DNA from 2 places in the Salirhabdus salicampi genome. Region 1 is predicted to be linked to the other one. Evidence: predicted binding sites of a transcription regulator. Region 1 holds the regulator's gene; the other holds the start of a gene.

Region 1 (8,660 bases):
AAAGTTTATTCGTCTACAATTCACTGATTTATTAGGAACCATTAAAAACGTGGAAATTCCATTAAGTCAGTTAGACAAAGCACTAGACAATCAAATGATGTTTGATGGTTCTTCTATCGAAGGATTTGTACGTATTGAAGAATCAGATATGTACTTATATCCGGATCTTGATACATTTGTTATTTTTCCTTGGACATCTGAGAAAGGGAAAGTAGCACGATTCATTTGTGACATTTATAATCCAGATGGTACTCCATTTGAAGGTTGCCCACGTTATAACTTAAAGAAAAACTTGAAGAAAATGGAAGAGCTTGGCTTTAGCAAATTCAACATTGGAACAGAACCTGAATTTTTCCTCTTCACATTAGATGAGCGTGGCGAACCAACGATGGAATTAAACGATAAAGGTGGATACTTTGACTTAGCTCCTACTGACCTTGGGGAAAACTGCCGCCGTGACATCGTGCTTGAATTAGAGGAAATGGGTTTTGAAATTGAAGCTTCTCACCACGAAGTTGCACCTGGTCAACATGAAATTGACTTTAAATACGCTGATGCACTTAAACATTGTGATGACATTCAAACGTTCAAATTAGTTGTTAAAACAATTGCTCGTAAGCATGGTCTTCATGCAACATTTATGCCGAAGCCACTATTTGGCGTAAACGGTTCTGGAATGCACGCTAACATGTCATTATTTAAAAATGGTGAAAATGCCTTTTTTGATCCAAATGGAGAAGAGCAATTAAGTAACTCTGCATATAAGTTTATTGCTGGTATTATTAAACACGCAACAAGCTTTACAGCTGTGACAAACCCAACTGTTAACTCATACAAACGTTTAGTACCAGGTTACGAAGCACCATGTTATGTTGCTTGGTCTGGTCGTAACAGAAGTCCATTAATTCGTATTCCTTCATCTAGAGGAGTAGGTACACGAATTGAAGTTCGTAGTGTAGACCCTGCAGCTAATCCTTATTTAGCAATATCCGTTATGCTAGCAGCAGGACTAGATGGAATTGAAAATAATCTTGATGCACCAACTCCTGTTGATCGTAACATTTATGTAATGGATAAAGCAGAGAGAGAAAGAAATGGAATTCAAGATTTACCAGCGACATTATATGATGCACTTCAATTGCTAAAACAAGATCCAGTTCTTGTTAATGCACTTGGTGAACACTTATTTGAACACTTTATAGAAGCAAAAGAAATTGAGTGGGATATGTTCCGTACACAAGTACACCCTTGGGAACGTGAACAATATATTCAACAGTATTAAGTAAAAAAAATCCTTGGCGTACATTGCGCCAAGGATTTTTTTATTGGAAGTTGTGTCAATTTAGAAGTTTACTATGTCAACTCTCTCCCGAAATTACGAACGTTTTAAAAGTCACCTTTCTTCGAGCCTCTCATGAAGATATTCGAATACGGCAGCAATGATTCCAAACTATTTGTTTCCATTAATTTTAGTTAGACAAACGGTATGCACACTGATAGTATTGATGTTATAAGAGGATGGACTATCTCAACTATGAATTCTACTAAGGAGATCACCAATGAATATTTTACTAACTGGAGCTACAGGATTTGTTGGCAAAATACTAACGAAAAGATTACTTGAAAATGGACATCATGTCTTTGCTGTTATTCGGAACGAGAAAAAAGGAGAAAAGTTAATCTCATCTATATCGCCAAAATTACGTAACAATTTATTCATTTTACAAGGTGATATATCAGACGATAATCTAGGTATTTCTGAAGAACTTACAAGCTTATTAAGAGACAAAATTGATACCGTTTACCATAGTGCTGCGTATTTATCATTTGATCAAAATGATAGAGAAAAAACCTTTAATATTAATGTCAATGGTACACGAAGATTATTGGAATTTAGTAAAAAAATTAACATAAAAAAATTCTTTTATGTAAGTACGGCTTACACATTAGGAGAAGATGAATTTGCATTAGAGGAATTACACCCGCTTCATAAAACATTTGTAAACTATTATGAGGAAAGTAAATGCCATGCTGAACATCTTGCTTTTGAATATCGGAATGCTTTTTCTGTCAGTATCTTTAGACCAGCTATTATCATTGGTGATTCGAATACGGGTGAGGCGGATACAAGTTTTGGACTTTATGGCATTATAAAAAGTTTTGAGTTACTAAAACGTAGAATCGAAAAAAGAGAAAGATTGCAACATAATAAGTTTCATTTTTTATGTGACCCTGACACTACTCAAAACCTGGTTCCGGTCAATTATGTAGTCGATATATTAAGTTCAGCAATAGTCCATGCGAAAAGGGACAAGATATACCATATTACGAACCCGAACCCACCGACTAACCAGTTAATTTCTGATCTAGTTCAAGCATATTTAGGTTTTAATAACGTAGAGCTTTCAACCGATTTGAATAGAGAGATGACCAAAGAAGAAATGCTTTTTAATGAACCGCTCAAAATCTTTCATAATTATATGCAAAGAAACATTACATTCGTCAATGCAAATACAAAAGAATTATTGAAGAGCAGTAACCAGAGTGAATTATATATGGATCAACCGATGCTCAAGCGTATTATTGCAAAGGGAAATCAGTTTTCTTATGCCTAAAAACAGCTAAGAATTATGGGGTTACAATGGAAAAAGAAAAACAAAATCTATTAAACTATCACATTTACAGGAAAAGTGTACATTCAGATTGGATTGTCTTCGTTCATGGTATTGGGGGCAACCATAAAATCTTTTATAAACAAATCGATGAAATGAAGGAGCACTATAACTTAGTGCTCCTTGATTTACCGGGTCATGGTGTATCTGCTGACTTTCACCATGACGATGATACCCTCTCTTTAACATGCCAGTTAATTGTGGAACTTTTAAATACATTAAATATTAAAAGAGCACATTTTATAGGGGTATCATTAGGGACGATTATTCTGCAGTATATGGCAATGCAATGTCCCGACAGGTTTAAATCAATGGTATTAGCAGGAAGTGTGGGAAAATGGCTGAAGTGGGGAGAGATGGTAGGAAGGCTGTCATTGTCCACACCTATTCGAAAACTACTACCTTATATGGTTCCCTATGTTTTATTTGCTCATATTGTCATGCCGAAAAACAATCATAAGAAGTCTAGAGATATTTTTATCCGTGAAGCGCAAAAATTAGGTGCTGCCTCATATATTCGATGGGCTAAAGTTGCTAGGGACTCTGTTTATATATATAGCCGCCTTAATGAACAAAAAAATCGTATACCTAAATTATATATTTCTGGAGCGGAAGACTACATGTTCTTAAAAGGGATTAAACGTCATGTAGCAAATGAGGATTTTTCGAAGTTATATACGATTAATCAATGTGGCCATGTTTGTAATATTGAAAAGTATGAAGAGTTTAATGAGGTCAGCCTAAATTTTTTGAAGGAAAACACTATATTTACAAAAGATATTTCAGCACTATAATCGGCATATTTATGTTGGAAAAATCCCATTCCCCCTTTAATCCAAAGATTCTCTATAATCCTTCCCGCAAATGGCGGAAAGGATTTTTTGTTTTTTGTAGCGGTGTATCAATGTAGCAATTCCCGGATGCACCATATAATGTGGTGAGGGGAGGAGTCAGCATGAGTATAAATTGGCAGCAAATCCATAAGAAGTATACGAATTCTGTTTTGATGGTCACTGAAACATTTGTTCAAAAGTTAGATAATGTTGACCGCGACTCAGTATTGCAATGTGATGAAATCATTGAGTATAACATTCAGCCTAACTTTTTAAATCGAACAAACGAGCCAATTAATCGTTATAAAATATTAAGTAGGTCCATTGATTTGAATAACAATGTGATTGTATTCGTAGAAAAGGGACATGGTGATATGTAAAAAACCAAGAAGTCATATGACTTCTTGGTTTTTTAATAAATTTCCCGATATAGACCGATAACTTTTCCTAAAATAACAACGTTTTGAACGATGATCGGTTCAAGAGAAGCGTTTTCCGGCTGAAGACGAATGTAGTTTTCTTCCCGGAAAAAACGTTTTACCGTTGCTTCATCTTCTTCTGTCATTGCAACCACGATTTCGCCGTTTAGGGCAGTTTGTTGCTTTCGTACGATAACTCTATCACCATCCAGGATTCCTGCCTCTATCATACTATCACCTTGTATGTTTAAAACGAATAAATCATCTTCATCATGGGATAAATGATTTGGTACTGGTATATATTCTTCAATGTTTTCAATCGCTGTAATTGGCGCACCTGCTGTCACTTTCCCGATGACAGGAATGAAAGCTGCTTCCTGCTTCGGTGCAGTTTGTTCTACATCTTCAAGTAATAGTTCAATAGCACGGGGTTTTGTCGGATCTCTTCGGATATAGCCTTTTTGTTCAAGTCTAGATAGATGGCCATGAACTGTTGAACTTGATGCTAGTCCAACTGCCTGGGCAATTTCACGTACTGAAGGTGGATAGCCTTTCTCGAGTACTTGCTCTCGTATGTAATCTAAAATTGCTTGTTGCCTAGTTGATAGCTTAGTCATATTATTTTCACCTCGTGCATATATTAAATTACTTGCATTATAGCATGTACGTATAAAATATACAAACATCCGTTCGTAAATTTCTATTGACAAGAACGAGTGTTCGTATATAATGGTATGTAGATGCGAACAAAAGTTCTATTTGTGGGAGGAATGGAAAATGTTTAATAAACTTTCAAAAACAGACTTATCTTTTTTAATTCTATTTGGTGTAAGTATCGTCATGCTATACTTTACAATGATTACAGCATAAGCATGAAAAAGAGGTGTCACCATGAATGCACTAATATATTGTCGCGTTAGTACGGAGAAGGAAGAGCAAACTACGTCATTGAAGAGACAAAAAGAAGAATTAACGTATTTAGCTGAGGAATATGGATTTACGGTTATAGATGTAATAGAAGAAAGAGAGAGCGGTTATCAGGTTGAACGAGAAGGCATTTTTCAAATGTTGCAACGGTTTGCTGATGGACAAGCAGATACATTATTAATTCAAGATGAAACAAGGTTAGGTAGAGGAAACGCCAAAATTGCTTTGCTTCACCAACTGCAGAAATTGGGTATTCAAATTTTTACTGGTACACACAATGGACAGTTACAAATCTCTGATTCCGATTCGATGGTCTTACAAATTGTCTCGATTGTAGAAGAATATCAAAGAAAAATACATAATGTTAAAATAAAACGCGGAATGAAGAGAGCGGTTAACAATGGTTATCAACCACAACATAATTTAGAGAACGTAAATAGGGCAAACGGTCGGGAGCGTAAACAGTTTCCAATTGATGAAGTCATTCGGTTGAAACAAAAAGGATTAACCTTTGCCGAAGTTGCAACAACATTAAGGGGGATGGGGTATAATATTTCAAAGGCGACCGTTCACCGTAGGTATAAGGAACACCAATTACTTGAAATCGATCAAAATGAAAGATAATATATACTCATATTAAGATGCAAGGGTCTTTCAAATAGACACTTGCTTTTTTACGCTATATAAAAGGAGAATTATACATGCTTTCCAAAGACAAATTAGAGCGAATTAATGCACTGGCAAATAAAGCAAAAAACGAAGGTTTAACACAAACTGAAAAAGAAGAACAACAAACGTTGCGACAAGAATATTTACAAAATGTGAGAAAATCATTTAAAAACCAACTGAAGTCGATCAAAGTCGTAGATGAAACAGGTGCAGACGTTACACCGGAAAAATTAAAAAATGAAAAAGCAAATAGTAAAAAACATTAACATGCACATCAAATTGTGCATGTTTTTCTTTTCGAATAAAAAACGGTAATTTATATCACAATAAACAAGACTTTCAATAAGTTTTTTTAAAACGCTTTCATCGAAAAAAGCCATTGAAATAAAGTGAAATCACTTGTTTCGTGTACATTTTCGGTATAGGATTATATTGTTATGATTGTTATGGAAGAAGAAAGGAGTTTTACGTTTATGGCTAAACAAATTGAAGAAAAGTCCATCAATGCGATTCGTACTTTATCCATTGATGCAGTTGAAAAAGCAAATTCCGGACATCCAGGTATGCCTATGGGTGCAGCACCGATGGCTTATACATTATGGACTGAGTTTATGAATCACAATCCGAAAAATTCTGGCTGGTTCAACCGTGACCGTTTCGTTTTATCAGCTGGGCACGGCTCCATGCTTTTATACTCACTATTACACTTGTCTGGGTACCAAGTTTCTATCGAAGACTTGAAAAACTTTCGTCAGTGGGGATCAAATACTCCGGGGCACCCTGAATTTGGACATACTGATGGGGTAGAAGCAACGACTGGTCCATTAGGACAAGGTGTTGCTATGTCCGTAGGGATGGCAATGGCAGAGCAATTTTTAGCTGCTAAATATAACAAGGAATCGTACAATGTAGTTGATCATTTTACATATGCAATTTGTGGTGATGGAGACTTAATGGAAGGTATTTCCCATGAAGCTGCATCTCTAGCTGGTCACTTAAAACTAGGAAAACTAGTAGTACTTTATGACTCTAATGATATTTCTCTTGATGGAGACTTAGACCGCTCCTTTTCAGAGAAAGTTGAGAGCCGCTTTAATTCTTATGGATGGCAAGTACTACGCGTTGATGATGGAACAGATGTGAATGAACTACGCAACGCAATAGCTGCAGCAAAAGAAAATGTTGAACAGCCTACATTGATTGAAGTGAAAACGGTAATTGGCCATGGTTCACCAAATAAAGGTGGGAAATCAGATGCTCATGGTGCCCCATTAGGAGAAGAAGAGTTACAACTCGTAAAAGAAGCTTATGGCTGGGAGCATGAACCATTCCACGTACCGGAAGAAGTGTATGAAGATTTTAAAGAAAAGGTACAAAATAATGGTGTTCAAAAGGAAAGTGAATGGAACGAGCTTCTTGAAAAATACCGTGAAGCATATCCAGAATTAGCAAAAGAGTTTGAAACAGCAATTGAAGGTGGACTTCCAGAAGGTTGGGATAAGGATTTACCAACATATGTTGAAGGAAAAGATAAGTTAGCTACACGTGCATCTTCTGGTGAGGCATTAAATGCGATTGCGAAAAATGTACCAAACTTTATTGGTGGAAGTGCTGATTTAGCTGGTTCAAACAAGACAACGATTAAGGACGAAGATGACTTTACTCCTGCAAATTACGCTGGTCGTAACATATGGTACGGTGTCCGTGAATTTGCAATGGCGGCTGCTATGAATGGAATGGCATTACACGGTGGCGTTAAAACATTTGGCGGTACGTTCTTTGTGTTTAGTGATTACCTCCGTCCGGCAATCAGGCTTTCTGCATTAATGAATGTACCTGTTACTTACGTATTAACTCATGATTCTATAGCAGTAGGAGAAGACGGTCCAACTCACGAACCCGTAGAACAATTACCGTCATTAAGAGTAGTACCTAACCTATCTGTTATTCGTCCAGCCGACGGAAATGAAACAACTGCGGCATGGAAATTGGCGGTCGAATCTGAAGATCAACCTACAGCCCTTGTATTAACTAGACAAGGCTTACCAACACTTCCTGGTTCAAGCGAAAAGGCTATGGACGGTGTGAAGAAAGGTGCTTACGTTCTGTCAGCTAGTGATAAGGACGAAGCTGATGTTCTTTTATTAGCTACTGGCTCCGAAGTACAACTCGTTATGCAAGCAAAAGAGCAACTAAAGGAAAAGGGAATTGACGCTGCGGTTGTGAGTATGCCGTCTTGGGATCGATTTGAACAACAAGATGAATCATATAAAGCAAGCGTATTACCACCAAATGTGAAAAAACGTTTAGCTGTCGAAATGGCAATTCCTTTAGGCTGGGAAAAGTATGTAGGTGACGAAGGTGATATTTTAGGTATTCATACCTTTGGTGCTTCAGCTCCTGGCGAAAAAATTATGTCAGAGTATGGTTTTACGGTGGAAAATGTTGTGTCAAAAGTTGAAGCTTTATTAAAATAAAGTAAAAGAAATATTGGCGCTTTCTGAGTAATTCAGTAGAGCGCCAATATTTTGTCATAAATTTATAATGTTAGAACGACCTATTTTGACAAACTTTTCAAAAAACTTTGCTAAAATGTCCCTTATAGGAGGGACGAGCATATGTTGCAATTATCGTTGTTTTGGATAAGGGAAGAGTTCGCTAAACATTACTTCCATAAAAGTGATTTGCTTTATGCTTTTTTACGTGAATATAAAAAGGAGCATGCTGATCAAACATATAATCGGCAGTTTGACTTTATAACAAAGGATATTCCATTTGCAAAGATCTCCCGCTATTTACATGATAAATTGAAGGGAAGTGCAAAGGTCCATATAGGCATAAATCATATAAGTATTGAGCACCAAAACTTGCAAATGGCCATTCAATGTGATAGAAAAGAATGGACAATTCTGTGTTCTTCTATGGAAGAGGCAGAATTAATGCTCTTTGAATATATGCGGGGTTTTCATACGTCTTTTTTCGTTATGGATGTTCATAACCATCAGTATGGTTGGTTAGCCCCTATAAAAAAGGAGATTATCCTATAAAATCGACTATTGTCATAACTTGTTGCTTCATCTATACTGTATGAGAGACAACATGAAGGAGGAAATATTTAATTATGAGTACGTTATGGGTAG
Region 2 (8,660 bases), 330 kb from region 1:
GGTAAAATGGAACGGCTGAGCATGGCCATCCTCTGTTTCCGCTGAATACATACACATTGGAGACATGACAATTCGGTTTTTTATTGAAACATTTTTGATTGTAAATGGTGAAAATAGCTTCGTATATTGACTCAATTTCACTCATCTCCTTTTCCGGCATTATTTTTTCCATACATAACATAGCATATTATGGCAACGGAACAAACTGACAACCTTTATTCATTCGATTGAAAGGCTTTCCGTTCTGTTAAGGCGATGTCAGGGTAATCGGTAAAGATTCCGTCACATTGAAGCTTATAACATCGCTTCATCTGTTGTGGGCGATTGATTGTATATACACGGAGCGGAATGTGTAGGTCTTTACACTTCTTTACGAGTCGTTCCGTTAATAATCGGTAATGAATGTGTAGTGCATTTCCCCCCATATTAATCACATCTTTTAATAAATGGCGTTTGTTGGACGAAGTTAAAAAGGCAACTTCAGCATGTGGATCAATCTGGTTCATTCGTTCTACACTTTTGGCATTAAACGTGGAAAAAATCGTTTGATCTAATAGGTTGTATTTCAAGACAGCGTCATAAACCGTTTGCTCTAATTTTTCATAATTAATCGTGTCATTTTTCAATTCAATATTAAATAAAAGATTTTTTGATTTTCCCCATTGTAAGAATTGCTCTAATGTTACAATCGTAATACCAGCATATTTCGGCGAAAACCATTTTCCAGCATCCAATTGTTTCAATTCTTCCACGGTGTAATCTTTTACATAACCAGTACCGTTTGTTGTCCGTTTTAACGTTTCATCATGGATTAACACAGGTACACCGTCTTTGGAGAGTTGTACATCTGTTTCGATGCCGTTTGCACCCTGTTCGTAGGCTAGTTGAAACGCTGGCATTGTATTTTCAGGCGCATATCCACTCGCACCACGATGGGCAAAAATGTTTGTGTTCACGTTGATACACCTCTTTATTTATATCTTTCATGATTGTGGTAGATTTGCAGAAAAAAGTCAATCTTTTAAGAAAGGGGCTATATTCCGATGTCATGGCAAACGAAAAAAGAAATGATTGATTTATTATGTTCATTAGTTGAGTATCCGAGTATTACCGGTTCCGAAGCAGAGATAGCTATTGTGGAGTATGTTTATTATCTACTGTCCGACAAGCCTTACTTTCAAAGCTATCCTCAACACGTCTCGCTAAATCCATTACAAGACGGGAGGCAGTATTTAACGGCACTCGTGAAAAGCGATGCAAATGTTAAAGACACAGTTGTCCTCGTTAGTCACATCGATGTTGTCGATGTAGAAGATTACGGGTCATTTAAAAACCTCGCTTTTCATCCGAAGGCACTTACAAATACATTAAGGCAGTACGATCATCTCCTTCCTCAGGATGCAAAAGAAGATCTCGCCACTGGTGAATGGTTGTTTGGTAGAGGGACGATGGATATGAAAGCAGGCTTAACATTACACCTTTCCTTACTTGAAAAAGCGATGAATGGCGAATTTCAAGGAAATCTATTATTGCTCGTCGTACCTGATGAAGAGGCGAATTCGTTAGGAATGATTGGTGCCCTTCCTCGTTTACAACAATTAAAGGAAGAAGAGAATCTTTCCTATGAAGTTTGTTTAAATGCAGAGCCGATGTTTCGTCATTATCCTGGTGATACGGACTTCTATATGTATACGGGTTCCATCGGGAAAGTGTTACCCGGGTTCTATTGTTATGGTAAGGAAACCCATGCTGGTGAGCCTTTTGCCGGTGTGAATGCGAATGTCATGAGTAGTTACGTAAATCAAGAGATTGAACTCCATGAGTCATTTATCGAACGGGTAGGAAAAGAGACGACACCACCACCAGTCAGTTTGATGAATCGGGATTTAAAGGATGAATATTCCGTACAAACGCCGATTTCTGCCATATCGATGTACAATATTTTGTTCATGGAGCAAACAATAGAAGAGTTGACCGAAAAACTATTAGCAGGAGCAAAACGGGCGAAGAAGAAAATCGAGCACCATTATCGTGAGAAAGGGGAATATTACCAACAAATCTCACAAGTTTCGTATTCCTCTCCTGTTAACGTTTCGATATGGAATTATAACGAACTATATGAAGAGGCCGTAAAACGACACGGCGAGGAGGAAGTATTAAGACGCCAACGTTTATTAATGGAAAACCGTGAGCAAGGGGATCGGGATTTCTCCACGTTACTCGTTCAAGATTTAGCGTATTTATGCAAAGACTTGGCGCCGATGATTATTTTATTTTACAGTCCGCCCTTTTATCCGGCAGTGTCGACAACTGGTCTAACAAGATACCGGGAGCAATGTACGACGATTCAACAAGCAATCGCTTCGAAGTATGGGGTTACCTTAAAAACAGCCGAATACTTCCCTGGCTTATCGGATTTAAGCTTTGTCGGACCAGTACGGTCAAATTTGTCATTGTCCCATTTAAAGGACAATATGCCGTTGCATGGAAAAGGCTACCAATTAGATGAAAAAGCGATGAAATCTGTGTCGATGCCCGTTTTAAATATTGGTCCTTACGGGAAAAACGCCCATCAATGGACTGAGCGGCTTCATTTACCATATACGTTTGAAACATTGCCCAATATGTTAACAGATACTGTGCGTGTCTTTTTTAACAAAAAACTGACAAATCAATAGAAACAATGTACAATAAAATGAATGACGATTCATTTTATTGGGGGATGACATGTTGTGAAATATGATAAAGAATCGATTCAACGGATTACAGTTCCAACACCGTATCCAGTAGGGGATGTGCATGTATATGTACTCAAAGGAGATACATTAAGTATTGTGGATGCAGGAATTAATACAGATGAAGCATGGGAGGTGTTCGTCGGTCAATTAAAACAGATCGGTTATACACCGAATGACATTGAACAAGTCATTTTAACTCACCACCACCCGGATCACGCCGGTTTCTTTCCCCGTCTGGAACGGATACAATCTATTTGCGGTCACGAACATTTACAACCTTGGGTCACACGAGATCAATCCTTTTTTGATCGATACCTCAATTTTTTTGAAGGATTGTATAAGGAGCTCGGTGTGCCGGCGCAATACCAAACGATGACATCAACATTAAAAACAACGTTATACTATATGGGAAGAGGGGAATTGACATCGGTTTTACGAGAAGGGGACCGTGTACCTGGGCACGAAGATTTCATTGTACTTGAGACACCCGGACATGCCCAAAGTCACCTTTCTTTTTATAACGAACAAAACGGTCGTTTTTTCGCTGGTGATCTTTTACTTCACCATATTTCTTCAAATCCCCTGTTAGAGCCGCCGATGGAAGGGGAAGATCGGCCCAAACCGTTGTTACAATATCGATCATCGTTGGAAAAGATTACTCAATATGATATTCAATCTGTTTATCCCGGACATGGACCTGAGTTTGACCTTCCAAACTTACTGATTCAGGAACGGCTTCAAAAACAGGAAGGTAGAGCAGAAAGCGTGTATCAACTGCTACAAGTAAAGCCTTTAACAGCGTTTGAAGTATGTCGCAAGCTTTTCCCGGATCAGTATGAGACACAATTTGGTTTAACAATGTCGGAAACGGTTGGCCAGTTAGATTATTTACAATCATTAGGAAAAATACATACAAAGACAGAGGACGAAGTTGTCATCTACTTTGTTTCGTAAGGAAGGTTTCAGATGAACTTGGAAAAGAAAAATGTAGTTATAACTGGAGCTTCAAGTGGTATCGGGGAGCGAATCGCGTTACACGTTGCTGCTCAAGGCGGGACGCCGATTTTAGTTGCCCGGTCAGAAGAGAAGCTCCAAACGATGGCGAAGGAAATTCAGTCGCAACATGGGCTAGAAGCGTTCGTTTATCGGTGTGATATAGGGAACCGCATACAGTGGGAGGCGACCCTTCATCGCATTGTCGATGTTCATGAACATATTCATGTCGTGATCAACAATGCAGGTTTCGGTCTATTTGAACGAGTGACGGATATGACGATGGAGCAATACGACAGTATGTTTCAAGTAAACGTCCTTGCCCTTATCCAATCCTCCCGTTTTTTTCTTTCCCATATGCAAGAGAGAGGGGAAGGGCATATTGTTAATATCGCCTCCCAAGCAGCAAAGCTTGCGACGACAAAGGCAGCAGGATATGCTGCATCTAAACATGCTGTACTAGGATTTACGAATGCGTTACGGTTGGAGGCCGAACAAGACGGGGTTTTTGTGACAGCTGTGAATTTGGGCCCTGTACAAACGAACTTTTTCTCTTCCGCTGATCCATCGGGAAATTACGAACGCTCTGTAGAGAAATTTATGTTACATCCAGATAAAGTAGCAGAACGGGTCGTGAGAGCTTTATATCATCCTATTCGCGAAATCAATATGCCCCGTTGGATGGATGTAGGAGCTCGCCTCTATCAATTATGGCCAAGCATGTTGGAACGTTTGTTTAAGCGTCAATTTCAACAAAAATAGCCAACGGCTTTATGCCTGTTGGCTATTTTTGTTCCGGTTCATCTCTTATGTCATCAATGAGTTGTGACAAGCGGTCACGAATGACGAGTTGTGTTTTTCTTACTTCATTTTGTTGACTATGTAAATCTTCTGCTTGTTTCTCCCAGTTTAATTGCACTTCCTCTTCAAGTTTTTTAATCTCCCTCTCAATCCACGTAGGACATTTGTGATATAAGTTATAGGCAACAGTTTCTTTGGCGAAATGGGTTGGCAAACGGTAGTGGAGATTTTTCGCCCACTGCTGAAACCCTTGTTCTCCCTTTTCATACATCATATTGTCACATAACTCCATAATTTCCTGTTGAACTTCCAAAGGAAATGCCCGTCGCTTCATGCCTTGTTCAATGGCTGATAACGGAATGTCGTTCGATTTTTGTTCAAACCCGAACAAAAAGTGAAGTATATCTCTTGCTTTTCTCATTGAGTTCCTCCCCCTCTACTGTTTAGTATAGCAATTTTTTTCATTGGTAAAAATCACTACTTGAATTATCGAACATATGTTTGCATAATATAAAGTAACGAATAGAAAAAAGGAGCGGACCTATGAAACCGGTAGTGGATTATCATACGTTACCGAAACGTCAGATTTTGTGTGTTGATATGAAAAGCTTTTACGCAAGTTGTGCTGCGTTGGCGAGGGGCCTTGATCCTATGACATGCCATTTAGCGGTTGTGGCCAATTTAGATCGACCTGGCAGTGTCGTTTTAGCGGCATCCCCAGCATTAAAAAAGGATTTCGGTATTAAAACGGGTAACCGGTTGTTTGAAATCCCTGATGACCCCCGTATCGTCATCGTCCCAGCTCAAATGAACATGTATTTAGATGTGTCGGTGGAAATTACCCGATTATTTTCACAGTACGTACCGAAGGAAAACATTCATACGTACAGCGTGGATGAAAGCTTTTTAGATGTAACCGGAACCGAAAAGCTATGGGGAAGTGCTACGGAAATCGCCGAACATATTCAAGCGGAGATGATGGAAACGTTTCAATTACCTTGTGCCATTGGCATCGGACCGAACATGTTAATGGCGAAGCTTTGTCTCGATTTAGAGGCGAAAAAGAAAGGAATTGCTGAGTGGACGTATGATGATGTGCCGAACAAGCTATGGCCTGTGTCACCATTACAGGAGATGTGGGGGATTGGCTCTCGGATAGAACGCCGGTTACATCGTATGGGCATTACAACGGTAGGCCAGCTTGCCCAATTTCCATTGGAAAAGCTGGAAAAAGCGTTTGGGGTTATGGGTAATCAATTGTATTATCATGCCCACGGTGTTGACTTATCAGAACTAGGCGCCCCCATTTTGCAAGGGCAAATTAGTTTTGCGAAAAGCCAAATTTTGCTCCGGGATTATGCTGATCCAGAAGAAGTACGCTACGTCGTGTTGGAGATGTGTGAAGAAGTGGCGAAACGGGCACGAATGAGTGGGAAAGCAGGCCGAACGGTAAGCTTCGGTTTAAGCTACAGTGATACAACAGGAGGCGGCGGCTTTTATCGTTCGAAAACGATGGACATTGCGACAAACGTTACCCAAGACATTTTTGATGTTTGTATGCAACTGTTTCACCAGTTTTACGATCATCGTGTCGTGCGAAAAGTGTCTATTTCTCTTTCCAATATTGAGGAGGACGAAGCCGTACAGCTTAGTTTGTTTGATGATAACCGGGAAAAGAAGCGCAATCTCGGCTACGTCATGGACGAAATTCGCAACAAGTATGGCAGTGATGCCCTCCTTCGAGCTGTTTCTTATACGAAAGCTGGTACCGCCTTACATCGAAGCAAGCTTGTTGGTGGTCATTTTGCGGAATAACGAACCATCGGTCCTGCAATGGATCACGTCAGGAAGATTAGTGATTGACGTGATTGCTAGTAGATGTTGCATTGATAGTACCAATGATTGTTCGGCTATCTTGAACAAGCATATATGATTGTATGAGAATAAGATTTACGAGGAGAATGTGCGTTATATGCGCCCTTTGTTGTCACCGAAAAAGACGGGTCTTAGCAGGATTAAGCCAAAAAGTATCGAAACGTTAACAATCGAAAACTTTATGGAGGACGAAAATATGAAAGCAACCATTATCTCTTTAAATATAGGGCGTCCGAAAAGTATTGCAAATAATGAGGAAAAGGAAGTCCTATCGGGAATTGATAAACAATCGGTACATGATAAAATGTTAAAGTTACGAAAAACGAATTTAGAAGGGGATGAGCAGGCGGACCTCGTCAATCACGGTGGTGTTGATAAAGCCGTTTGTGTTTACCCTTATGAGCATTATTCCTATTGGGAGGATAAACTAGGGATCTCCCTTCCAATCCCCTCCTTTGGTGAAAATGTTACGTTACAGGGAGGGACGGAAACAGATGTACATATCGGAGATATTTTTCAATGGGGGGAGTCAGTTGTTCAAGTAAGTCAGCCAAGAGGACCTTGTTTCAAAATAGGTAAGCGCCATGGGGTTCAGAAATTCCCACTTTATATCCGGGAGACCGGTTACTCTGGTTATTATTTACGTGTACTACAAGAAGGGAGTGTGTCCGTAAACGATTCGTTTATTTTACAAGAGCGAAAAACGACTATTCCGATTCTGGATATTAATGATATCACTTATCATGACCAACCTAATCAGCCGGTAATTGAACGGTTACTTGAGCTTGACGAGCTTGCAGATGACTGGAAAAAGAACCTTCACCGCAAACTGGACTCGAATTAAAGGAACAGTATTGATGAAGAAGGGTATAGAAATTTTTTTTTTAATACAACAATTTTTTGGGGGAGGTTAAGTATGTATTTTAAGATCATGGTGTTTGGGGTAATAGCAGGTATTATGACAATGTTTTTCACCACAGATAAAAATCCTTTAATAATCACGAATGTTTTGTTAGGAATTATGATAGGTATAATGCTAGATAAACATAAATCTTGAGCTATCGGGTAGAAAGAGATTCATAACGTCGATTATTTCTATGTACTAACGGAGGTAATTCAAGAAGGGTTAAAAGGGACTTGAAAAACATTCTAAGTCCCTTTTTTAATGTCATTTCGTATGTAAATTTACTGTGAATCCTTCGAGATTACAGTGATGTTAAATGATTTAATGTTTTGTACCTCAGAACAGAACCTGTTAGGGATGACTTCGCACCTCCTTCTGTTATTCGCGGTGCTTGTCATATTTGATTGGCTTTGTTAGCTGTTGTAATGTTTGATACACCGTGTCATTCATTGGCTTTGCTTTTGTGTACGTTACACTTTCCTCTAATTGCTTCGTTGAGCTTGCCCCGAATACGGCAGCAGCGACAGCAGGATGACGTAATACGTACTGCAAGGCAATGGCATTCGCTGAATGATCAACACCTGTATACATCATAAAACTGTTTACAACATGTTTTACCTCCTCATACGAATAGTCTAAGTAACCGTTGTCGCCTTTTCGTTCCAGTTGCTTTAAAGCTTGATCACTTAACATCCCTTTTGCAAGAGGCCCTCGTGCCAACACACTAATGTTGTTGCTATGTAAGTAATCTAACATTTCTTCCTCAGGGCGACGATCAAACAAATTGTATTGCATCATCACACTGACGATGTTGGACCGTTTCACATATTCCCGAATGACGTTATGCCGGATTGAGGAAATGCCGTAATAACGAATAAGGCCTTCTTGTATTAACTCTTCAAACGCTTCAATCGTTTCATCAATTGGATCATCAGTCGTACCACCATGTAATTGATAAAGGTCAATGTAGTCGACTTGTAAACGTCGTAAGCTTTCTTTTACTTCTTCCTTTATATATGCCTTCGAAGGATCCCAATACCAACCTTCTTTTCCTTGTTCAAAGCGATTGCCAACCTTTGTTGCTAACACGATGTCATCTCGTTTCCCTTTAATCGCCTTTCCGACAATTTCTTCATTAACCCCAAAATCGTATAAATCTGCCGTATCTAAAAAATTAATGCCAGCATCAAGAGCTTGGTCGATAATGGATTTCGCTTTCTGTTCATCGGTCCCTAAGGTCATACAACCGAGAGCAAGTTCAGATACATATAAATCGGACGTTCCAATTTGCCGTTTTTTCATTGTACTCATCCTTTCCCATTCTGGTATCTCCATTGTATAGAAGAGAG

Evidence for each region. Region 1 encodes LexA, which represses DNA repair genes until DNA is damaged. Its sites were predicted from a motif close to CGAACATATGTTCG; they were not measured.
Region 2: a site for LexA is predicted at 5,023-5,036, ahead of NLW78_RS07990 (Y-family DNA polymerase). Genes of this name have one in related genera too.

The regions. Positions count from the first base shown of each region.
Region 1 covers NZ_JANBWE010000002.1:41,211-49,870, reverse strand. The annotation lists gene glnA (type I glutamate--ammonia ligase) at 1-1,282, shown strand, start outside; gene NLW78_RS06240 (SDR family oxidoreductase) at 1,560-2,615, shown strand; gene NLW78_RS06235 (alpha/beta fold hydrolase) at 2,642-3,466, shown strand; gene NLW78_RS06230 (hypothetical protein) at 3,628-3,885, shown strand; gene lexA (transcriptional repressor LexA) at 3,918-4,541, opposite strand; gene NLW78_RS06220 (YneB family resolvase-like protein) at 4,816-5,475, shown strand; gene NLW78_RS06215 (DUF896 domain-containing protein) at 5,553-5,786, shown strand; gene tkt (transketolase) at 5,994-7,997, shown strand; gene sirA (sporulation inhibitor of replication protein SirA) at 8,139-8,567, shown strand; gene NLW78_RS06200 (YneF family protein) at 8,642-8,660, shown strand, end outside.
Region 2 covers NZ_JANBWE010000002.1:375,692-384,351, reverse strand. The annotation lists gene namA (NADPH dehydrogenase NamA) at 1-135, opposite strand, end outside; gene NLW78_RS08015 (glycerophosphodiester phosphodiesterase) at 216-956, opposite strand; gene NLW78_RS08010 (M20/M25/M40 family metallo-hydrolase) at 1,044-2,678, shown strand; gene NLW78_RS08005 (MBL fold metallo-hydrolase) at 2,733-3,692, shown strand; gene NLW78_RS08000 (SDR family NAD(P)-dependent oxidoreductase) at 3,705-4,493, shown strand; gene NLW78_RS07995 (hypothetical protein) at 4,516-4,953, opposite strand; gene NLW78_RS07990 (Y-family DNA polymerase) at 5,076-6,347, shown strand; gene NLW78_RS07985 (MOSC domain-containing protein) at 6,505-7,251, shown strand; gene NLW78_RS07980 (aldo/keto reductase) at 7,690-8,613, opposite strand.